4 regions of the Paenibacillus sp. sg306046 genome follow, and region 2 is predicted to be linked to each of the others. Evidence: riboswitches for the same ligand, from Rfam matches in the RefSeq annotation. Region 2 holds a riboswitch; each other region holds the start of a gene.
What was found. Region 2 has a riboswitch for cyclic di-AMP ahead of AC6ROY_RS02470 (C40 family peptidase). Riboswitches for the same ligand answer to the same signal wherever they lie in the genome.
Positions count from the first base shown of each region.

Region 1 (5,963 bases), on a different contig from region 2:
CTCAAGCAAACCTTTCAGGGGATGGACGTGTATGTGCTGGATCAAACCCAGACCGTCGTGTACAGCAGCTTTCCTCCGGATATCGGATTAAGCTTCCGCAAGCAGGATGGCTCGCTGGGCGTATTTGCTTCCTTGCTCCGCGACAGACTGAACGGCAGCAGGTTCGTGGCTGAAGGCATTGACCAGGAAACCAACACAGGCAAGCTGCGCAAATACAGCTATATGCCGACGCCCGATCACAAGTATTTGCTGGAGCTCGGCGTGTACGTGGAGCAGCATCCTGTGTTGCAACAGTTTGATTTTCTGAAAATCAGTGATCAGTTGGAGGAAGCTTATCCATTCGTCAGCCGGGTGACGGTGTACACAACGACGGGCAAGTCGTTCGGCAAAATAGGCGCGGACGGCAAATCGCAGCGGGTGGCGGCCGACAACCTCATTTATTTCGAGCGGTCGCTGGCTGAACGGCAGATTCAGCAAGTGCGGAGGGAGCAGGACGGAGTTCCGCTGCATTACCGGTATGTGCCCTATCAGGTGCGTACGGGGGGCGATCAGGTCAAGTTTACGGATCAGCGAGTGATTGAGATTGTCTACGATGAGACGGAGCTTCGGGAAATCCTGGAGCATAACAATGAAATTTTCCTGCTGCAATTTCTGGCGACCATTTGCGTATCGCTGGCGATTTCCTATTTTATTTCAAGGCTGGTGGCGAAGCCGCTGTATTTGGCTTCCCATGATGTGCTGACGGGCTTGTCCAACCGTCCGATGTTCGAAAATGCGCTCCAGCTCGGCATCCGCAAGTGCCAGCGAAAAGGCTCCAGGCTGGCGCTGCTGCTGATTGATCTGGATCATTTCAAGCATATCAACGATACGTTCGGACATGATGCGGGCGACCGCTTTCTGTGGGAGGTTGGCAGCCGCATCCGCTCGGTCGTGCAGCAGACGGCGGATGTGAAGGCTCGCCTTGGCGGCGACGAGTTTGCGGTCGTGCTGCATGCCGCCGCCGATGAATTGGCGGCTTTATCCGTCGCCCGGCAAATTCTCCGCGAGCTGGAGCGTCCGATTCGGATGAAGGGGACGGATCAGGATTTCTACACGACCGCTTCCATCGGCATAGCGCTTGCGCCGGATCAGGCTCTTGATGCGGAAGGGCTGTACAAGTGTGCGGATCTGGCGTTGTACGAGGCGAAGCGCAGCGGGAAAAACACGGCCAGCGTCTACAACGAGACGCTGCGGACGACGGCGGCGGGATAATCCCTCCGGCCGTCTTTTTGCGCTGCTCCGATAACGCATCCGATAACGCCTCCGATGACGGAATGAATCGGCTTGCTTGCAGACCGCCCGCTCAGGCTTGCAAGGTCTTACTCCGGCTTCGGAGCGGAGCGGGACCCGAGAATATGCTTGTAGGTGTCAATGGCCTGCGCGCGCGACCGCTTCAGATCGACGATCGCTTCCGGAAGCGGCCGATGAATGTCGGCGTCAGTCAGCCCGGCCAGCCGGGGCAGCCAGCGGCGAATGTACGCGCCGGACGGGTCATGCGTTTGCGATTGCGTGACCGGGTTCATCACCCGGAAATACGGAGCTGCATCGAAGCCCAGCGAGGCGCACCACAGCCAGCCGCCCCGGTTCAGTACATGGTCGTAATCGCTGAGCTTGCGGCGAAAATACCGTTCGCCCAGCGGGAACGGACAGCCCAGGTTTTTCGTCAGAAACATCGCGGTAATCATGCGGAGCCGATTGGGCATCCAGCCTGTTTCGTTCAGCTCGGTCATCGCCGCATCAATAATCGGAATGCCGGTGCGCGCCTCCGCCCAGGCTTGAAGATGCGTCTCGCTGAGCGGCGACAGGTCGAACACCTGCTCATAACGGAAGAAGTCCGGGTCCAGCCGCGACTGGTACAGGTAAAAGTCGCGCCAGGCAAGCTGCCGCAGCCAAGGCTCTATGCCCAGCGGAGCTTGCAGCAGCTGTTCGTATACGTCGCGGATGGATAGCGAGCCGACGTTCAGATGGCGGCTGATCCGGCTTGTGTCTGCACGCGCAAACCGGTCCCGCCCGTCCGCGTAGCCGGCCAGCTTTTCTTCCAGGAACGGCTCCAGCGCCTGCTGCGGTTCGAGCTGCCCGCCGGCCAGCCAAGGATCGCCTGCGTTGATCAAAGGCTCCAGCTCAGGAGGCAGCCGGAAGTCGGCTGCAACGTCTTCGGCGAGTGCGGCGGTGCGCAGCTCCCGGATCGTGTGCGGGGAGGAGGGCCGGAAGCGTTCGCTCACATAGGTACTCCAGCGCCGATAAAACGGGGTGAACACCTTGTAGGGCTCCTCGCGCCCCGTCCATTGTACGAAGTCGCGCAGATCGGCGAGCGAAGCTTCGTCATAGGCCGTTACCGGAACACCGTGCAGCTCGGCAGCTTGCCGCAGTAGACGGTCGCGGGCCCGGGCGTACGGGGTGTAGTCGCCGTGGAGGACAACCTCGCGGATCGGATGTGCCGCCAGCACACGGCTGAGCACCGCCTGCGGCTCGCCGTAAAGCAGATGAAGCTGTGCGCCGTGCTCGGCGTAGAGGCGCTGCAGGCGTCCGGCATGGGCGAGAAAGTTCCGACCGCTATGCTCGGCCTCCCGACCGTTGCGGAGCAGAAACGGGTCGAGAATAAGCAGATGCAAGCTCGGCAGGCGGGAAGCGCGGATGGCGTCCAGCGCGGGCAGGTCATGGATGCGGAGATCCTTGCGGTGGATGAATAAGATCATGGCAGCGAGTCCTTTCCCTGGCTGTATGGCGCCCGCATCGCAGGCTGTACAAAGAAAAACCCCGGCTGCGGACCGGCGAATCCCATTCGGAAAACGAACGAAATCAGCGGAGCAGGCCGAGGTTTTTCAATGGCTTAAAAGTTGAACGAGCAGCAGGTTACTTCTGTGTGTCAGACATCACTTGATTAAACATGTCCTCTGTGAGGACGCGCCGTGCAGTGACATAACGCTTGGCGTAATATTTGTCGGAGAGCTTCGTAATGACAACGCCGTCATCACTGGCGGAATGGTAAAACTTTCCATCCCCTACATATACGCCAACATGGGAAATTCCTTTGCCGTCGGTGTTGAAAAATACGAGATCGCCTGCGCGCAGGTCGCTTTTCTCAACCTTGGAGCCTTCCTGGGCTTGCGCCTTGGAGGAGTGCGGCAGATCAAGGCCGAGCTTGTCAAACACCCACGCCGTGTAGCCGGAGCAGTCGAAGCCGTTCAGCGTAGTGCCCGCCGCTTTGTACGGGGTGCCCAAGCCTTCGTTAACCGCTGCGCTTAGTGGGGTTTCAGCAGCTGCGCTGCCTAGCGAGATACTGAAAAATAAAACGGTAGAGCAAACAAAACCGACCAGCTTCTTCAAAGAATTTTCCCCTTCCGGTGCCTACGAGGTTAGCTGAAGGGTTCGGTTGAAGGTTCCCTATGATCACTCTTATGCGAGATCAATTCACCCAGAAATGGTTCCCCCGTTTTCTAAGACAGAAATTCGGCAATATTTTCTTGTTTGGCTGTGCTGAAGTACAAGTATTCGAGTTTAAGCGACGAACTCCTTCTTTGTCACGAAATTGTCACATTTATCTCGATTAAAGTGAAACCTTGGCGGGTAAAGCTGGATGTCGCCGCGGAGCGGATTGCTGGTTCCTAATTTGAAAAAATTGGAATAAGGGGCGCTGGCAGGTTTTGTCCAAATTCATCGAAACAGGCGCGGGACCGGGGAGCGATACAGCTTGCCGGTAGGAATAACCGGTAGGAAATAGTAGGATTTGACTTTCCTCCGCACACAAACTACAATTTGTAGTGTGAGGTGCGGGAGCCATGAGAATTCAAAACTTCAAGTTCTACGAGAAAGGTCTCAACCGGTTTTTCGGTCCGCTCGAGGCTAAGGTGCTGGACATTTTGTGGGCACAGCCGGGATTGTCGATCAAGGAAGTGCAGCAACGGCTTGGACGCCTGGACGAACCGCTGAGCTTCAATACCGTCATGACGGTTATGAACCGGCTGGTTGACAAGGGACTGCTGAGCAAGAAGCCGGAGGGTCGTTCGTCGGTATACGAGCCGCTCGATTCGAAGGAGCACTTTCTGGAGAAGCAGTCGAAAGAAATTACACATGGGCTGCTGGAGGACTTTGGCCCGCTTGTCGTCAATCATATGCTGGATGCGCTGGAAGAAGCGGACCCTGCGATGATCGAGAAGCTGGAGCAGAAAGTAAAAGCGCTGAAAAAGGAACGATAGGTCATGTGGAAAAACCGCTCCAAAATTCTGTTTGCAATACCGATGCTCGTTGCACTGCTGGTATGGACGCAGATGGGGCTGTACGCGGCTCACAAGGCGTTGGGCTGGTCGCTCGAGTTTAACATCTTCATACTGTGCAGCCAGCTTCTCAGCGCAATGGGCTTCGATTCGATCAGACCGATCCTGAGCGCTATGGTGCTGTACACGCTGCTTGTCAGTCTCTGGCTGGTCGGCAACCAGGCTCAAGCTTTCCGCCGCGCGCTGCAGTGGATCGAGGAGCGGCAGCACGGGCCGCTAACGGCCGAGCTTCGGGCACGCTTTCCGGAGGACAGCCATTCGCTGGTCGTGATTTCCGCTGCGGAGCCGATTGCGCTCACGCTGGGATTGCTGAAGCCGCGAATTGTGTTTTCAACCGGTCTGCTGGAGCTGCTGGATTCGGACGAGCTGGAAGCCGTGTATTACCACGAACGTTCTCACCGCCGTCATCGCGATCCGTTGAAGACATTCTCCCTTCACATAGTCAGTCAGGTCATGTGGTATATCCCGATTTTGAACTGGTGCAGCAGCCAGTATAAAATCGCTCGCGAGCTCGTGGCCGATCATGAGGCGATGACAGCTACTGGCACAGCAGCCAATATCGGAAGCGCGTTGCTCAAGCTGCTGAAAAAAAAGAAACGGCCGCTTGACGTACAATTTGCGTACGTGTCGTTTGCCGATACTTCCATTCATTACAGAATCAATAATATTGTAGACCCGGAGGCATCCGCCTCACAGACATGGCCCGTGAAGCTGATGATGATTTCATTGCCGGTCGTGCTGATAAAATCGGGCGTATTTTTTCTATCGCTGCTTTAATTTTTTTTATAAATTGACACTACACTGTGTAGTGCGAATTCGAGGAGGAGTTCAGGATGAATACAAAAAAATTGGCAATTGCGGCAGCAGCTGTAGTACTTTTGGCGGGAGGCGGTTACTGGGCCTATGATTACTACGCAGGCAACCACATCGAGGTCAAAGATGTCATGTCTTCCGCACCGGCGGCAGCATCGACAGGATCAACAGGTACGACAGGAGCGGCGGGAGCCGGAGCAGCGTCGACCCCGACGCTTCAGGCAAACGCCATTAACGGCAATTGGAAGGTAATTCCGACCTCTGAAGTATACTTCTCGGTTACGACCTCGAAGGAAACGGTTAACTTTGTCGTGACGCCGGTGCAAGGCTCCTGGCAGCTCGACACGAACTCGCCGGCCCAATCCAAGGCCGAAGGGAAAATCGAAGTGGCCAAGCTCAGCTCCGGCAACGGACAGCGTGACAATCATGTCCGCGCGTCGGATTTCCTGGATACGGAAAAATACCCGGAAGCCAGCTTTACTGTAGCTTCGTTCGGAGAATTGCCTAAGGAGTGGAAAGAAGGCACGAAGGTGCCGGTAGAGCTGAAAGGCACCTTGAAGGTGAAGGACAAAACAAAAGACGTTGTGTTTACAAGCGAGGCAATGTATGACCAGGGGCAGCTGAAGCTGCAGGGCAGCACCAAGGTTACCTTTGACGATTTCGGCTTGAAAAATCCGCACACCGTCACGCTCGCTACGCAAAATGAACTGGAGGTCCAGCTGCGCCTCGTCATGGAGAAAGCTTAAGGCTGCTTGTCATAACCAATTCCGGGGTTAACCGGCGCCTTAAAGTTAACCCCGTTAAAATAGAGAAGACGCCCTTTCCCGGCTTGCAAGC
Region 1 covers NZ_JCAMRT010000014.1:25,336-31,298, reverse strand. Annotated here, with positions in the region: gene AC6ROY_RS15395 (diguanylate cyclase domain-containing protein) at 1-1,251, shown strand, start outside; gene AC6ROY_RS15390 (cryptochrome/photolyase family protein) at 1,359-2,735, opposite strand; gene AC6ROY_RS15385 (C40 family peptidase) at 2,893-3,366, opposite strand; cyclic di-AMP (ydaO/yuaA leader) riboswitch at 3,370-3,505, opposite strand; gene AC6ROY_RS15380 (BlaI/MecI/CopY family transcriptional regulator) at 3,819-4,235, shown strand; gene AC6ROY_RS15375 (M56 family metallopeptidase) at 4,239-5,090, shown strand; gene AC6ROY_RS15370 (YceI family protein) at 5,147-5,872, shown strand.
Region 1: linked by a shared signal. The riboswitch ahead of AC6ROY_RS15385 (C40 family peptidase) and the one ahead of AC6ROY_RS02470 (C40 family peptidase) in region 2 are both predicted to bind cyclic di-AMP.

Region 2 (5,963 bases):
GCTTGTCCCGCACCAGTGAAACGCTTGTCGAGATGTCCAACGGCTGTATTTGCTGTACGCTGCGGGAGGACTTGCTGCGCGAGGTCGAGCGACTGGCCAAAGCCGACCGCTTTGATTATGTGCTGATCGAATCGACCGGAGTTGGCGAGCCGTTGCCGGTTGCGCAAACCTTTACGTATGTGAATGAGGAGAGCGGCATTGACCTGTCCCAATATTGCCGGCTTGATACGATGGTGACCGTCGTCGATGCGTATCGGTTCTGGCATGACTATGCCTCCGGCGAAACGCTGCTGGAGCGCGGCGAGGCGGTCGGCGAGGACGATACGCGAGATGTGGTGGACTTGCTGATTGATCAGATCGAATTTTGCGACGTCCTGATTCTGAATAAATGCGACAAGGTCGATGCGGACGAGCTGGATGAGCTGGAGGCGGTGCTGCGCAAGCTGCAGCCTCGCGCCCGTCTGATCCGGGCTGAGCAGGGCGTTGTGCAGCCGTCGGACATTTTAAACACCGGGCTGTTTGATTTTGAAGCCGTGAGCGCATCGGCCGGTTGGATGCAGGAGCTGGAGAAGCCGGAGCATACGCCGGAAACGGAGGAATACGGGATCACCTCCTTTGTCTACGAGCGGGTCAAGCCGTTTCATCCGCAGCGCCTGATGGGCTGGATGGTGGAATGGCCCGCCGAGGTCGTCCGGGCCAAAGGGATGGCATGGCTCGCCAGCCGCAACGAGATGGGACAAAGCCTCAGTCAGGCCGGACCGTCGATTCAATTTGGCCCGGCGGGCTACTGGGTTGCGGCGCTGCCGGAGGCGGAACGGGTGAGCCTGCTGCAGGAGGACCCCGAGCTGGCGAAGTCGTGGCATCCGGTATATGGGGATCGGATCAACAAGCTGGTGCTGATCGGGATCGGCATGGATCGAGAAGCGATTACCGCAACGCTGGATGCGGCGCTGCTGACGGACGAAGAGCTGGGGCAGCCTTGGAGCCGGTTTGCAGACCCGTTCCCAGGAGCCGTTGCGGAGCTGGGGGAGGTGAATGCAAGATGAGAGTTGTTGTGACGTTGGCTTGCACCGAGACGGGCGACCGCAATTATACGACGAGCAAGAACAAAAAAACACATCCAGGCCGGATGGAGCTTAAAAAGTATTGCCCTCGCCTCAAACGTGTGACCTTGCACCGCGAGACGAGATAGGGTTGTCGGCACAAGGGGGCCCTGCAGGATAGGTCGCAGGTTAGTTGAACTTTACCGTACGGGCCTCTATAATGGGACTTGCATGAATAAGCCCTGTATGCAAGCGGGAAAGCGTGGGAATTCCTGATCTTGAATGGGAGCCTGCGGCAATGTGCCTGCTGCATATCGAGCTTATTTCTGTGTCCAAACCTTGCTGCCGCACAGCAAGCAACATTAAACGGCCGAATCCAGCTCAGCAGAAGGGCTGGTACGGGGGATGATTTACTTGGGGTGAATGCTTGCGCCAGCGAGCTAGGGAGCGACCTCTTCCGAATCCGTCAACTAACCTCGAAGGCTACAGGAGGAATACGTTTGAACCGTTTTTACAAAACGCTTGTTTTCTCATGCGCACTGACGGCTGCCGGGCTCGTCTCCGGCTATGCCGCTACGTCGGCGCATGCCGCTTCAACGGAAGTCAAGGTGCAGGTCAATGACAGTCTGGTTAACTTTCCGGATGCGCAGCCGTTTATTGACACGGCCAATACGCTGCAAATTCCGCTGCGCCTGCTGGTCGAAAACCTCGGCTACAAGCTGGAGTGGAGCAAGGAGGCCGATCGGGTCAAGGTGACGCTGACGAGCGACAAGCAAACCATCCAGCTGCAAACGGGAGACAAGCAAGCGATCGTCAACGGCAAACCGGTAGCCATGGATACGCCGGCCCGATTTGAGCAGGGGCGCGTGTTTCTGCCGCTGCGGTTTGTGTCGGAAACGTTCGGCTACCGTGTTCAGTGGGATGCGAGCAACCGGATCGCCATCATTAATGAAGACGGCAACTACCATGCGCCAGCCTGGTATAAGTCAGCCAATCCAGCCCCGGCTGCGGCTGCCCCTCCGGCGCCGTCGCTTATTCAAACGGCTGCGCAATATGTGGGCACCCCTTACGTGTATGGCGGACAAACGCTGAATGGCTTCGATTGCTCGGGATTTGTCGGCTACATTTTTCAACAGAAGGGCGTTTCGCTGCCCCGTACCTCTGCCGACATGTATGCGGATCTTGATCAAACGGTGACGGACCTGCAGGAAGGCGATCTGGTCTTTTTCGCTGAAAAAAACAAAGTGTTTCACGTCGGCATTTATGCAGGGAACGGCCAGTTTATTTCCTCCGTGTCCTCGGCGGGCGTTTCCTTCGCCAGCTTGACGGGCGGCTATTGGGGCAAACGGTATGTGGGAGCCAAGCGGGTTGCAGCCGGCGCCTGACCCCCTGAACATTGTCCGGCCTGGCCTTTTGAAATGGATGACGATTGCTTTTCGAACAAACATACACCGTCCCCGGCTTTCGCAGCCGGAGGACTGCCTGAACCCGCCTGATGGCGGGTTTATTTTAGGTTTACCCGGCTGGCAGCTTGCTTAAACGAAGCGACAACTGGCAATGGACAAGCAGCAGAGGGCAACGAAAACGACCGGGCGCAAGGAACAGGCCATTGAACGTATGACAGGAGTGGGAAAAGTTGTTGTATATTTGCGACTCATCTGAACGCGTCGCCGCTCATACATATAGTGTAGCCTTTGAACCAGGGAGGACGACGCAATGGTCAAGCTCGCAGAGCATGAACAATGGCGGCAAACCGCCGAACGGGTGTACGCGTATATGCTGGCCGATCACCGGGGGAACTGGGGACTTGATATTCATCATTGGGATTGGGTACCGGGGGTTGGCGTCATTGCGATGCTGGCTTATTACGAGCAGCTTGGGGAGCCGCACATTCTGGACACGCTGATTCGATGGACCACGGACCATTTGCAGCAGGCGGAAGCAAACAAGGTGATCAACTCGATGGCGCCGTTTGCCATTTTCCCTGAGCTGTACCGTCATACAGGGGACCCTGTGCTGCTGCAGACGGCTAGGCGGGTGGCGGATTGGATGATCCATGAGGCGCCACGGACAAGGGAGGGCGCATGGGAGCACACGGTGACGGAGGACGTGAGCTTTCCGGAGCAGGTGTGGGCCGATACGGTATTTATGGCGGGGCTGTTTATGGCCCGGATGGGACGGCTGACGGGAGACCCGACTTATATCGCCGAGGCGCTGCGCCAGCTGGAGCTGCACCTGGAGCTGCTGCAGGACCCGGACACCGGGGTGCTGTTTCACGGCTGGAACTGCAGCGAGCGCCATTTTATGTCCGGAGCAAGATGGACGCGCGCCAACGCCTGGATTGCGGTTGCGACGCCGATGATGGTCGGGGAGCTTGCCCCGATTCCCGCTGCGGTGACAGCACGCTACACAAGGCTGATGCAGGGGCTGATTCGCTTCCAGCAGGCGGATGGGCTGTGGGCGACGGTGATGGACCGGGCCGACTTTTACCCGGAAACGTCCGGCAGCGCAGGCATCGCCTGCGGCATCCTGAAGGCGGTCAAGCTGAATATGCTGGACCCGGGATGTCTGGAGGCGGCTGATCGGGCGCTGTCGGCGGTGCTGACGAAGGCGCTGCCCTCGGGAGAGGTAACCGGCGTATCCGGCGGGACGCCGGTGATGGAGACCGTGGAGGCTTATCAGGAAATCGCGCAGTACCCGACGTTGTACGGGCAAGGTCTTGTGCTGATGCTGCTGGCCGAGCAGCTCGGCCGCTAACCTAAAACACATGCTTCGGAGCCAGTGCCGGAGCATGTGTTTTTTACATTGAGGAAAGGCGATAGCACCGGCCTGACAAACACGCCGCCCGTGCTTGCTTTAGCGGGCGACGGCGCTCAAGGCGAGAAGCTCATTTACGATCTGCGCTCTGCCCTGCGGGGACCAGCTGAGCATCGCCCAGTTGGAGGTAAACCGGGTCCGGCTGCGGGAAACCGCGAGGCTGGCGTGCCATTCGGGCGTTGTTTGCAGCTGCCGCCATACCGAAGCATTTGGCGTTCCGGCTTCCGGCTCAAAAATAAACAGATAATCGGTTCCAAGGTCCTGGTATTGGTCAGGCGAAAACTCCAAATTCATCAAACTCGGATGCACATAATAGCCGGGCCGCAGCCCGAGCTGCTCGCACAGCAATTCATTTAACGGATGGTTGCGCAAGCCTTGAATCCGGATCAGCCGGTTGACGACCCGCATCACGGTGACCGTCTCGCTGCCGAAGCTGCGCTGCAGCAGCGTTCGCGCGCGCCTGAGCCTGTTGTCCAGACTGCGGAAGTGCAGCTCCGCTTTCCGTTCCCGGCCGACAGCTTCGGCCAGCCTCTGGTGGACAAGCCGCCAGTTCATCGTCTGGGAAGGAATCAAAAAGACGGGAGCGATCCGGCTCAGCTGCTCTTCAAAGCCATGGTGCCGCTCATCGCACAAAATCAGGTCCGGTCGGGCTTGCTCAAGCTTGGTGATCGCTTCGGCCAGCAAATTCTGCTGCTCCTGCGGGCTGGCGATTCGCTGCCGCCACTTCTTTGACTGAATAAGCCTGGCTTGCCAGCATATGCTGGACCTGGCGCAGTCGGTAACGGTTCACATATTCAACGGGCGATACGCCAAGTATTTTTTTAAATTCCCGGGAATAGCCGGTATTGCTGAACCCTGCCAGGTCAGCCAAGATGTCCAGTCTGATTTTCCGGGCGTAATGCAGGTGGATGTAGTCCAGAGAACGTTCGATCCCGGCGTTCTGGCTGTCGTCCGCAGGCTCGGTCTGGTTCATGAGCTGATGAACAAGCTGCTGGAAATGGGCGTTTAACGCCAATGAACCGACTGGCTCCTGCTGGTACGTCTGATGCAGGGCAGCGAGCTGTCCGGACCAGTCGGAGCCGGAGGGCAGCTGAAGCTTCGGATGAGCGGCAGCGTGTACGGCCGGAGCTGGGAGCATGTATGGCCGCTGCTGCCGTGGCTGGCTGTGCTGTTCCCGGTATGCATGCTGCTGGCGAGACAGCTTGAGGTGATCCGGCTCGGCGACGCGATTGCGGTCGGACTTGGAACCCGGCTGGAGCGCGTCCGTCTGCTGCTGCTTTTGATCAGCGTCGGGCTGGCCGGCGCTTCCGTGGCGATGGCGGGCACCGTCGGATTTGTTGGCCTGATGGCTCCGCATTTGTCCCGTTACATGGCCGGTGCTTCATCGAAGCGCTTGCTGCCGGCTGCCGCCTTGATAGGCGGGTTGCTGGTTATGCTGGCTGACCTGCTCGACCGCACGTTGTTTGCGCCGGCGGAAATTCCGTGCGGCATCATGATTGCCGTCATCGGCGCTCCATATATGTTGTATTTGCTGTACAAGCGACGTAATGATTAAAGCAGAACGGATGAAGGAGGAGGCGCTATGGAAACAGCTCAACTGCCGGCGATGGCCCGGCTTATTCAGGAGCGGCGAACGATTCGGCAGTTTAAAGGAGACCCTGTGCCGCAGGAGCTGCTGCTGGAACTGCTGAACATCGCCAACTGGGCTCCGAATCACGGGTTGCGCGAGCCGTGGAGGTTTGTGCAATATGTCGGGGCGGGGCGCGACCGGCTCGCCAGCGCTGTGATCGGGGCGATGTCGGCGGAAGAAAAGGACAAGTACGCCGAGCAGCGGCTGCGCGATTTTCAGCTTATTCCGGTCCATCTCATCGTGACGATGCAGGAGGACCCCCGGCAGAAGCAGCGGGAAGAGGATTTCGGCGCCGTGTGCAGCTGGATTCAATGCTTTCAGCTGGCTGCCTGTGAGCGGGGGCTTGGCGTCGTCTGGAAAACGAACACGTATATCCACGCTCCGGCCTTTCGGGAGGCGGTCGGCATCGGACCTGGCGAAAAGGTGATCGGCGTGCTGCATATCGGCTATCCCGATGTGGTCCCGGCCCCGCG
Region 2 covers NZ_JCAMRT010000002.1:103,204-109,166, forward strand. Annotated here, with positions in the region: gene AC6ROY_RS02460 (GTP-binding protein) at 1-1,046, shown strand, start outside; gene rpmG (50S ribosomal protein L33) at 1,043-1,192, shown strand; cyclic di-AMP (ydaO/yuaA leader) riboswitch at 1,402-1,543, shown strand; gene AC6ROY_RS02470 (C40 family peptidase) at 1,544-2,428, shown strand; gene AC6ROY_RS02475 (glycoside hydrolase family 88/105 protein) at 2,760-3,800, shown strand; gene AC6ROY_RS02480 (ABC transporter substrate-binding protein) at 3,900-4,544, opposite strand; gene AC6ROY_RS02485 (helix-turn-helix domain-containing protein) at 4,516-4,998, opposite strand; gene AC6ROY_RS02490 (FecCD family ABC transporter permease) at 4,963-5,415, shown strand; gene AC6ROY_RS02495 (nitroreductase family protein) at 5,443-5,963, shown strand, end outside.

Region 3 (5,963 bases), on a different contig from region 2:
AAGATTCGCTAAACCGCTGAATTCTTTTTTCTTGCAATAAAGAAGCATCGTACTCCAAGCGCAGCGCAAGCTCGCCGTCACCGCCGGTCAGCTCCCAGCCGAGCAGCTGGTTTCTTGCATCCGCCACCTTGCGGTTCAGGCTGAGGAAGGTTTCAGGTCTCCCGGCCCCCGCATTGGCAGACGGCTCCAGCAATTGTCGGCGTATAAGCTGCTTCACGTCACGGAAGGTTCGGGCTTCCTCCAATGAAACCTGCAGAGTTATCGCCGCATATTTATTCGTAGCTGTGCCGATTACAAACTCATGCTCTCCCGAATACCGGTAAAGTAATGAGATATAAGCGGTTAGTAAGACAAGTAATTGATCCTCTTCGGTCATGGCCTGATCGGACCACGTATCCACGAAGTCGGAAGGAAGCTTGATTTCGCTGTGAGCATACGTATAGGTTCTGAGGGAGCGATCAACATCCAAAGGAATCTGAAGCAGCGCCAGTTCTAGTTCTTCCCTGTTATCCGATTGTTTTGTCTCTAGGATCATATTACACCGATCTCACCTTTCAGAGTTTCTTCACTTTAAATTGCTTAATCAGCTCATGCAGTTCTTCAGCGGACGAAGACAGCACGTTGGAAGACTCGACGATCGTTTGCAGATGGTGCTTTTGCTCATCAATAGAGTGCGTAATTTCATTAGCGTTCGAAGCTGTTTTGCTTACGGCTACATTCAGCTCGTCCGCAGTCGCCGAAATTTCTTCAGCACCTGCCGAAATTTCCTGCGCAGCGCTGGAGACGTCCTGAATTTGCAGCGATACCTTTCTCGTGGAGGTCAAAATTTCGGAGAACAGCCTGCCCGTTTCTTCAGCCATAACCATGCCCTTCCCCACAACCTCTGTGCCATGGCTCATGGATTGCGCAACCTGATGAATTTCGGATTGCACCTCCTTGATCAACGCTGAAATCTGATCGGCGGACTGATGGGATTGCTCGGCCAGCTTGCGCACTTCGCCGGCAACGACTGAAAATCCGCGGCCATGCTCGCCGACGCGCGAAGCTTCAATGGCGGCATTCAAGGCAAGCATATTCGTTTGATTGGCAATACCGGTAATCAGACCGAGAATGTTGCCGATTTCTTGCGAGCGGCGATCCAGCAGGCCGACGGTTGCCGAAGTGTCCTTTACAAACTGGTCGATCACTTTCATTTGCTCAGCCATGTCTTGCACCGCCATATCTCCTTGCGACGATTTGCGCTCCACGTCGTTTGCTTCGTCGGCTACGCCAGAGGAGCTGTGGGCAATCGTCTGGATAACGCCGGAAATTTCGGAAATGGCCCGTGAGCTTTCCGTGCTGGAGCTTTCCTGGTGTTTGATGTTGTCGGCTATCATTTTGATATGCTCATTGATCGCTTCGGCATGCTGATTGTTTTCTTCCATCGTGGAGTAGAGGCTCTTCGCCGAATCGGCCACCTGGACAGACAGCTCCTGAACCTTCACAATGGTATTGTTCATCTTGCGGGTCATGATGTTAAACTTATCGTTGATAATCCCGAGGTCATCGCGCCCTGTCTTGATCTCCACGTCAAGATTGCCCGCACTCACCTGCTCGATTCCCCGAATCAGCTCCTTGATCGGCGAGAGCGTGCGTTTGACAATGTAGAACTGCACAAGCAGGATCAGCACAAGCGAACCGGCCAAAATCAACAACCCGTATGTAAGAAGCGTCTTGAGTCCATTTGGAACGGCAGAAGCATCCGCATCAACGGCAAAATAAGCAAAGATACGGCCACTGCTGTCCTTCAAAGGATAAGCAATCGTGACCCAGGTGCCGAGCGTGTCGTCATATACGGTGGAAAATTCGGAATTTTGCGAGGCCAGCATTTTGGTCACCGTATCAACGACGACCTGCGGCTGCTCGTACATATCGCCAATCCCCAAATTCCCCTCCTTCAACGGCTGCACCAGATGCGTCGGCACCGCCGTGATGGAGGTTTTGTTCCCGTCCTTCAGCTCCGTGCCGAAAATATAGGCTTGGGCAATCGTCGGATTGTACTTGCTCGCCGAATCCATCAAATCGCGCAGCTCGGCCTGCACAGGGCCGTCATAGCTTTTTTCCTGCATGGCTTTCTGTACCTTGCCAATGTCAATTTGCTTGAACCAGGCTGCGGTAACCGTTTCGATCTGGTTGTGAAGCTGCTTGATCAGTATCGACTTCTGAATAAAGTAGCTGGAGATAATCAGAAGCGCCCCAATCAGGACAATGTTGATCGATGAAAGCAGCAGATTTTTTGCATAAAACGACATACCGGTTTTCTTGTCCATGTTGATGCGGTTCCTCCAATATAAAATAGATTTTAAAGGGATCTAACGTGTTGCGAGTATCCTCCCCCTTTGCGGCCAAAACAAATGTCGCTGCACCGCCGTCAGTTTACATAATTCGACAAAGTTCAGGACATTTTTTCCATTATACCATAATTTACTTCGATGTCTTCACCAATAAATGGGACACGCGGTTTCCACATCTGGAAGCCCCCGGATAAATCGCAATCCGTCAGGGACAATCGTCCCCCTGAAGCTCGGAAATCCTCAACGAAAAAAACCGAAATTTCCGCGTTTTGACGCGGAGTTTCGGCTTTTTTAGGTCTAAAAACGTATAGGCGCAGTCCTGCTTTTCTCAATTTTGAACGTATTGTAAATTTTAACATGGAAACTTTTACGGGATGCTTCGCCTTGTGGATCATGTTACTATGAGGCAACCGCAACGAACGGCTCGCTTGGGCCAGTTCGGGCGGACAAAACTAAACGAAAGGCCGAAGCTTCTGTAAGAAGCGCGGGGAACCCACGATTCAGGGGTGAAGCCGCATCTGCGGCCGGGTGATTGCTCTTTGACCCGAACCCGTCAGCTAACCTCGCAGGCCAACATAAGGAGAGGATGGATGTAATGCGTTTCAAAAAAACCGTTTTGACAGGTGCGCTCGCCATTAGTGTCGTTGCTGGAGCAGGCTCTGCCTTTGCAGCGCCGACGACTGCTCCGATCGGACAGGATCTCATCGCGAACCGTCTTCAGCAAACGTACGGATTGTCGCTGAACGAGCTGCTTCAACACGTTCAAGGCGCTAACCTTCGCATAGTATGCCCGCAATTGCAAGGCAATTATCCGGGCCTGCAAGACTTGTATGGCGGCGGCTTCTTCGGGGGCTATACGCCTGCTCCGGTGACGCCGGGCTCTGACGCTGGAACGCCGGACAACGGCTCCGTTCCGGGCTCTGACGCCGGAACGCCGGACAGCGGCTCCGTTCCAGGCTCTGACGCTGGAACGCCGGACAACGGCTCCGTTCCAGGCTCTGACGCTGGAACGCCGGACAGCGGCTCCGTTCCGGGCTCTGACGCCGGAACGCCGGACAGCGGCTCTATTCCGGGCTCTGACGCCGGAACGCCGACGCCAGACACGGGAACGGCTCCGGGAACGCCGGCAGGAGGCACAGAAGCGCCGGCAGCGCCAAGCGCGCCGTCCGGTACAGACACGGCCTCTGCTTACGCTGAGCAAGTGGTGACAATCGTGAACGCCGAGCGGGCCAAAGCCGGCTTGTCGCCGCTGACGAGCGACCCGGCGCTTGCCAATATGGCGCTGGATAAAGCGAAGGATATGTACAGCCGCAATTATTTCGATCATACGTCGCCGACTTACGGCTCTCCATTTGATATGATGAAAACTTATGGCATTAACTATTCATACGCCGGCGAAAATATCGCCAAAGGACAACGTGATCCGCAAGAGGTTATGACTGCCTGGATGAACAGTGCAGGCCATCGGCAAAATATAATGAGCCCGAACTATACGAAAATCGGCGTTGCTTACTACAATGGCGTTTGGGTGCAGGAGTTTATTGCGAATTAAAGAAACGAAATCGGTTGATGCCTTAGTCTCATGAGCAAGCTCTAACACCCCTTTCCTCCGAACGAGTCGGAAGCCATGACGGCTTCCCCGTTCTGGAGTAAGGGGTGTTTGGCTATCTGTAACTTTTCGCTAAGCTTCGGAACCGGCAGCTTGACCGACGCGCGCTGCTTTCAATTCATACATATTAACAGTGGTGCTAATGACAAAGTCCGGAGGCGTGCGATCCTTCTGGTTGCGATGCCCCTCGATATGCTCCGGGCTTCGTTCCCAGTTTTTCCACGCTTCCTCCGATTCCCAGCGAATCATGACCAAAACCTCATCCATATCCTTGCTGCGTTTATTTACCATGACGCTAATATCGAGCAGGCCGGGCATCTTGTCCATCGCACCCGGCCGACTGAATCGCTCGATGATTGTATCGGCATGTCCCGGCTTCGCTTGAATCGTTCTCGTCTGAATCAGCATGCTAGAAGTCTCCTTTGCCTGGCTGGTATACTTGCATCCGTGTTTTCGCGGTTGCTTTTCTTGCGATAATCGAATTCTTCAGCTCCGCTGAAAACTTATACATTCGATTATCTTAAAATATACCTGCCGCAAGCAAAAAGCTGAATGGATTATCCGGCGGCGGCATAGACGATTTGACCGGCTGCCCTCCAGACACGGCTCCCTGCGAGATCAGCCACGAACGTCCGCGCTCCGTTTTCGTTAAGCGAAATCGTCCTCCGTCAGCTCCAAATTAATGGCGGCAGCCGCTCTGCTGCCCGCTGCGGCGGCAAGGATCAGCTGAGAAGGCATCACGTAAGCGGCATCCCCTGCGGCGTACAAGCCCGGAACCGTGCTTTTGCCCCACTCATCGGCGGCAATCCCGCCCAGCTTGTTCACTTCATACTGCAGCGACGCTTCAAAGGACGCATGCGGAAGCCATTCAGGAGCAACAAACCCGCCCGTTCGCTCAATGCGGGTCCCGTCAGCGAATTCCACCTGCCGCAATTTCCCTGCTTCGCCGATAAACGCGGCCACTTCCTGCTCGGTCACCTCGATCCGTCTCGCTTGCAGCAGCAGCTTCTGTTCCTCGCTCAGCACCGCCTGCCCGTTCGTGCAGATAACCAGATTTTGACTCCAGTTATAGAGCAGCTTCGTCAGATGGAATACACTCGGCTGTGTCGAGACAACGATCAGCGGCTGATCCCGAAGCTCCCATCCGTCGCAATAAGGGCAATTAAACAAGCTCGTTCCATAACATTCACGCAGACCCGGAATGTCCGGCAGCACCTCGCGGAGACCTGTCGCCACCAGCACCTTGCGCGCTTCAAGCCTTTCCCCGTCCCCCATACTCAGAGTAAAGGTATCGCCGCTCCGCTGAATATCCGCCGCCTTCCCCACCCGATGCTCCACGGACGGATACCGCAGCACTTCCTCGTAAGCGATACGCCGGAATTCGGATGGAGTTACGCCATCCCGGGTCAAAAAGCCGTGTGAAGCATGCGTCACTTTATTTCTCGGCTCGTTATTGTCCAGCAAGGCCACCTTCCTCCGGGCTCTCCCAAGCACAAGCGCCGCATTTAAACCGGCAGGTCCTCCACCAATAATGACACAATCATAGATCAACGTCAGTTCCTCCTTTAGTTCAATGCCCAAATAAAAGACTTAAAAGATTCTTTATATCTCTGATTATATAAAAAATAGCTGTGGCTTAGGGAGCCACGGTTATTTTTTTGGCAAGCTCAGATAGTTTTTGCCGCTCCAAATATTGCTCAAGCTCTTCTTCCGCCGACAGCATCACCTTCTGAATGAGGCATCCGTCCCCATGATCCAGCCCGCAATCAAATAAGGACGCCGTGCCTTCAATCGCATGAATAATATCGAGAAACGAAAGATTTTCCCAGTTCCGCTTTAACGTATACCCGCCGTTAGCCCCTGAAACCGATTCGATCATGCCGGCCTTGACGAGCTTGGTCAATATTTTGGATAAATACGTAGGGGAAACATTCTGCCGCTCCGCCAGCTGCTGCACGCCGACAGGCTTATTCGGACTAGCGGCCACGAGAAACAGCATCGTGTGCAGGGCGTAATTGGTC
Region 3 covers NZ_JCAMRT010000010.1:24,769-30,731, reverse strand. Annotated here, with positions in the region: gene AC6ROY_RS12140 (non-ribosomal peptide synthetase family protein) at 1-535, opposite strand, end outside; gene AC6ROY_RS12135 (methyl-accepting chemotaxis protein) at 555-2,309, opposite strand; cyclic di-AMP (ydaO/yuaA leader) riboswitch at 2,786-2,920, shown strand; gene AC6ROY_RS12130 (CAP domain-containing protein) at 2,929-3,885, shown strand; gene AC6ROY_RS12125 (antibiotic biosynthesis monooxygenase) at 4,015-4,350, opposite strand; gene AC6ROY_RS12120 (NAD(P)/FAD-dependent oxidoreductase) at 4,591-5,493, opposite strand; gene AC6ROY_RS12115 (Rrf2 family transcriptional regulator) at 5,579-5,963, opposite strand, start outside.
Region 3: linked by a shared signal. The riboswitch ahead of AC6ROY_RS12130 (CAP domain-containing protein) and the one ahead of AC6ROY_RS02470 (C40 family peptidase) in region 2 are both predicted to bind cyclic di-AMP.

Region 4 (5,963 bases), on a different contig from region 2:
GCGCAAGTAGTTCGGATCTCCGTCCAGATGCAGCACCTTGCCCGGCATATCAAAAAACACCGGACGCGGCTTGGGCGCCTGGGCCGGGGGCAGCGTATGCGCGGATGCGCCTGACGATGCGCCATTCCAGCCGGGCGGCTCGGGTGCAAGCGCTGACAGGTGGCTGCGGCGCATGGCCTCCATCCAGGATGGCCGAACCGGTGCCGGATCAAGATACGGGTCAAGCTGCGGCATCACATTCAGGTCGGGCAGCGGGGCGTCGGCGAGCAGCCGCAGCTCTACGCCGCGAAGCACGGCATATTGCCTGCCCAACTCGTGAATTTTGAATACAATGTCGCCGCCGTACGACTTGCGAGTGACCAGGTCTCCCTGTTTCATGGCTTCATCGCCTCCTCGTCTATCGTATGGCGGCGCTGGGCAAATGGTGCAGACGATTCGCCTATGCCCGGCCGTCCGGCTTGGCGGCGCTGCCGAGATGTGCCAACAAGGCGGCGGACAAGACCGCATATTCTTCCATCGACAATGTCTCGCCGCGGCGCGAAGGGTCGATGCCCGCTTTCTGCAGCAGCCGCTCCAGTTCCGGCTTCGTATCCTTTGTAAAATATTTGGCTGCCAGGTTGTTGTAGATCGTTTTGCGGCGCTGGGTAAAGCTCGCCTGCACGACCTCGAAGAAAAATGCTTCATCAGCGACGGCCACCGCCGGCGCCTGCCGCACCTTCAGCTTGATCACTGCCGAATCCACATTCGGCTGCGGAATAAACACCGTCTGCGGAACGATCGCTACCAGCTCCGGCTGGCAATAATATTGCACGGCAATGCTGAGCGAGCCGTACTCCTTGCCTCCAGGCTTCGCGGCCATCCGCTCGGCCACTTCCTTCTGAATCATGACGACGATGTTTTCAAGCGGCAGCCGTTCCTCCAGCAGCTTCATCAAAATCGGCGTCGTGACATAATAAGGCAGATTGGCGACAACGCTCACCTTGTCCACGGCTTGGAAATGCTCGGCAAATAAAGCTTGCAAGTCAACCTTCAGCACATCGCCATGTACGACGGACGCATGCGGATACGGGGCCAGCGTTTCCTCCAGCATCGGAAGAAGACGCTGGTCAATCTCGACGGCCACAACCTTGGACGCCTGCTTGGCCAGCTGCTGGGTTAATGCTCCGATCCCGGGGCCGATCTCAAGCGCCCCTTTCGTAGCATCCAGCTCAGCCGCCGATACAATCCGGTTCAGCACATTTTGGTCAATGAGAAAATTTTGTCCCAGGCTTTTCTTCAAAGTGAACCCGTACTTCTGCATCAATTCCTTCGTCCGCTTGGGCGATGCAATGTCGCCGGCCGCTTGTCCGGACGGAAAGTTGGACTGCTGGCTCATGATTCCGCCTCCTTCTGTGCTTCCTGCTCCAGCTCACGCCGGGCCTCGTCGAATTCCGCGCGCGAAATTTGAAACATTCGGCAGCGGTTGTAGAACTGCTTGCCGTTGCAATACCCGATGCCGAGCCGGTTGCCCATCGCCAGCCGTCTGGCCGCAGCCTGAGGATGCACGATCAGCCCGGCTTCCAGCAGGTCGTCCCACGCGATCTCCGACGCCGCTTCAGGACAATCGGTTCGCACGTTGGCGAGCGCAGACCGGATCGCCTCCACGGAGGCGTTTTCGACTCCGATATCTCCCTTGCTTGTTGCGGCCTGCTGGGTCAGAAACGCATGCTTGGCGCCAGGAACCGCGCGCGCGATAATTTTACGGATTCGTTCTCCCGCATGATCCGGATCGGTGAAGATGATGACGCCCCGGCGCTCCTGCGCCAGCCGGATGCGCCGGATAATGCTGTCATTGATCGCCGAGCCGCCGGTTTCGATCGTTTCCGCTTCGACCGCACGTTTGATGGCGACTGTATCGTCCTTGCCTTCGACTACGATAATTTCCTTGATCAAGCTCGATGCTCCTTTCCGAATTCGTACACATGGAAAAAGAAGAGGGCGGTAAGCGCCTCTTCTTGATCCGTTAATCTATATGGACTACCAGTCTTCCCGAATTGCATGTTCCTAATCAGCAGACGGCTTCTTCGGTCCGATGATATATACCGTATATCCGCGTTTAACGCCAAATTTGTCGGCATAGCTATCACTTTGGAAGAAGACGTCAATCTTGTTCCCTTTTACGGCGCTGCCCGTATCTTCAGCCCGGCGGAAGCCGATCCCGTCGATATAGACCCACCAGCCGATCGGGATTACTTTAGGATCGACTGCAATCGTGCGACCTTCCGTTACCTTCGCACCCGAAGACGTTACGCCATATTGCGGATGGCTTGCATCCTTGCCCGTCGATTCCTTACCAGCGGAATACGCGGTCAGCGTAACATTTTTAATCACTTGCTTATAACCGAAATTCACTCCGTTTTTCGTCAGTTCCTCCACCGTCGGCGAGGAGGCTGACAACGCGACAACCGGGCTTTTGGTGCCTACAGCGACAATACGTTTTTTGCTTTGCGTTTGTACAGCTTCGCCAATCACTTCTTCCGAGACCAGTACGCCATCCTCAAACAGCTTCTCGGTTTTCTTGATCTTCAAACCTTCCTGACCCTCTTGAACGACCTGCTCCTTGCCCTTCAACAGCTTGGCGTCATCCTGCTTGACCGTTTCATACGCGATCGCTTCATGCAGCTCGCCTTCTTCCTTCTTCACGCGGACCACTTTCACCGCGCTCTGCGCACTAATTTCACTGTCCAGCGCAGGCACAACCTTATCCAGTTCGCCAAGCGTCACATCCAGCTCCTGCAGCGCACTGGCTACCGTCTTGCCGACCGTATACGCCGTCTTCGTCTCCCCGTCCACCGTAAGCTGTACCGGTGTCGTGCGAGTAACGGTAATCCGGTCCCCCGACTTGATCTTCGAATCCCGTTCATGCGACAGCCGATCGTGATCGGCAACCGCGATCCCTTGCTCATCCAGAATTTGTTGCAGCTGCTCTCCACGGGTTTGGAACGTGCGCTCCTGTCCGTCAACAACAAGCGATACGCGCTTGACAGCCGTACCGTGCAACATCATTAAGAACATGAAAGTCATAGCGAATGAAGTCAAAACGCTTAACGTGATCATACGCAAGTTTCCATGCTTCCATCGCAACGCGAAGGTCATGCTGGATGATCGTCTTTCATGGGTTTGCTCAGTTGTTCCAGCTCCCACTTGTTCGGTCCTCCTTAAAGCCTCGCCATTTTGAGTGTTATGCATGATTAGAGTCTGACGCGACTATGGTAAATTGTTTGGAATGCAATTCCCAACGTTTCTTCCGCTGTCATCAGAGCCGCCACTTGCCTGCTACGTCCCCCCTTCGGGCGCATCGTTACGAACGTGCTTGGACATTTATCCCATCTACGGGGAAACACAAAAAAGTCGCGGAGAAGAGGAACCTTCCCGTGACTTTTTTCATTTGACCCAAATGAAAAGTTAAGCACACGACAATCGTTACCTCTCTCTAGACGCTTACGAGGTTAGCTGACGGATTCGGACTTGAGAGTCGCCCTACCTCCGGCACAATGATGTGCCCGAGGATTCACCCCTTAAAAAAACATCCCGGTGTCGTAATCCGACCGCCGTGATGTGGTTCCCCCGTTTCCCTTGCGGAAACTCAGCGATGTTGGAAAAAGTGTGATCGTATGAAGTTATTATTGAGTGTACGACGCCGAGGCTGAACTTGTAAAGTATACAAACTTCGAAAAAAAGAGCGAATTTGATTCGAATTCGGCATTATTAGAGCTTTTTTAGAAGTAAAATCCATCTATTTCTCGTTGTGACGCAGTTTTTTAACGGATTATCTTCAATTTTCTTGAATCGCGATTCGTATCTCCATTTTTGGATACGCTTTCTTCCTCTCTCTTGGCTACGAAATCTTAAAAAGTCTCATCGCGTTCTGCGTCGTAATCTCCGCCAATTCCTCCATAGAAATCCCTTTAATTTCCGCTGCCGCTTCAGCTACCAGCCGCACATAAGCAGACTCGTTACGTTTGCCCCGATACGGATGCGGCGTCAAGTAAGGCGCGTCCGTTTCGATCAGCAGCCGTTCAAGCGGCACCTGAGCGAGCACCTCCTTCGGCTGCCGGGCGTTTTTGAACGTAACCGGTCCGCCGAACGAAATATAGAAGTTCATATCCAGACAAAGCTTGGCCGTCTCCCAGCTGCCGGAGTAACAATGCATGACGCCGCCGACCTCGGCAGCCCGTTCCTCCTGCAGCGTCTGCACCACATCATGGTGCGCATCGCGGTTATGAATCGCAATCGGCAGTCCTACCCGGCGCGCCAGCCTGATTTGTTCACGAAACACGCGATCCTGAACATCCTTGGGCGACGTATCCCAGTAATAATCGAGTCCGATTTCGCCAATTGCCACAACCTTCTCATGAGCGCACAGCGATTCAAGCCAGACCAGATCGTCATCCGTCATATCCTTGGCGTCCGTCGGATGCCAGCCAACTGTCGAATAAATAAATGCATACTGTTCCGCAAGCGCCAGCGAAGTCGGAATCGTTTCACGGTTGAAGCCGATATTCACAATTCGACGAATTCCGTTTTCCTGCGCGCGGGCAATCACTTCATGTCGGTCTTCATCGAATTCAGGGGCATTCAGGTGCGCATGGGTGTCGATTAACATAACAATCTCCTTTGTGTTGTCTGCTTATTATATAGAAGGAATTAAGACCAGGTTATAGCTGCAGCAGCTCCCGCAAGTCGCGATCCAGGTGAAGCCGCTGTTTCACCAGCAGCTCCTGAGGGTAATAAAGATGGTATTTTCCCATCTGGATGCCGCTGATCGAACGGACAATTTCTGATTTATGTGAGATTTCCGTCAGCTGGTCATGCGAATCAAGCAACAAAATGGGTAGCTTCTCATCCTGCTCTCCCGGCCGGTATACATCGTAAGACTGGTCCGAAGGAAAATCCACCTCAAGGTAGTAAACCGGATCAATGCCTGCCGCCGTCAACTGCTCCCGCAGCCGCTCCAGCACGTCCACATCCAACCTCTCCAGCGTCACATACTTGAACAAGCGCCGCTGCAGGAACCGGCTGCACAGGTCTGCCAGCACTTCGTCCTGCTCCAGTGTCCACTGCATCAGCGTCGTCTGCATAAATGCCTCGTCGAGCAAGTAATAATCGTTGCAGGTCAGCTTGCGCTCAAACAAGGCCGGCATCGGCGACAGCAGCGAGCGGAAGGCAAAGCCCTCCTCATACAAATGTCTCGCTCTTTGAAAAATTTTATGCAGCACAACCTCGGCGCTGCGGGTTACCGGATGGAAGTAAACCTGCCAATACATCTGATATCTCGACATCAGGTAATCTTCAACCGCGTGCATGCCGCTGTCCTTGACCACAATATGTCCCTGGTACGGGCGCATAACCCGCAAGATTCGCTCCAGATCAAATGTGCCGTAATTCACTCCCGTGAAATAGGCGTCACGCAATAAATAATCCATTCGGTCTGCATCCAGTTGACTGGATACGAGGCTGACGACAATTTCACGGCGATACGTCTTGGCGATGACACCGGCAACCTCCTGCGGGAAGGTCGGGGACACGCGGCGCAGCACCTCATTGACCTCGGTATCGCCGAGAACTATGCGGCAGGACCATTCCTCGTGATGCGCGCCGAACGTTTTTTCGATGGAATGGGAAAACGGGCCGTGTCCCACATCATGCAGCAAAGCCGCGCACAGGCACAGCAGCCTTTCTTCCTTCGGCCAATCCTCATACTGGTTGCGCTCGAACTGCGAGATAATTTTACGAGTCACCTCATACACGCCGAGCGAATGGGAGAAGCGGCTGTGCTCAGCGCCATGAAAGGTCAGAAAGCAGGTACCCAGTTGACGGATCCGGCGCAGCCGCTGAAACTCCCGGGTATTGATGAGATCCCAAATCGTCTGATCTTGCACGTAAATGTATTTATGAACAGGGTCCTTAAACACTTTTTCTTC
Region 4 covers NZ_JCAMRT010000028.1:48,522-54,484, forward strand. Annotated here, with positions in the region: gene yabG (sporulation peptidase YabG) at 1-378, opposite strand, end outside; gene rsmA (16S rRNA (adenine(1518)-N(6)/adenine(1519)-N(6))-dimethyltransferase RsmA) at 440-1,375, opposite strand; gene rnmV (ribonuclease M5) at 1,372-1,932, opposite strand; gene AC6ROY_RS22220 (resuscitation-promoting factor) at 2,044-3,135, opposite strand; cyclic di-AMP (ydaO/yuaA leader) riboswitch at 3,462-3,641, opposite strand; gene AC6ROY_RS22225 (TatD family hydrolase) at 3,878-4,645, opposite strand; gene AC6ROY_RS22230 (HD domain-containing protein) at 4,698-5,963, opposite strand, start outside.
Region 4: linked by a shared signal. The riboswitch ahead of AC6ROY_RS22220 (resuscitation-promoting factor) and the one ahead of AC6ROY_RS02470 (C40 family peptidase) in region 2 are both predicted to bind cyclic di-AMP.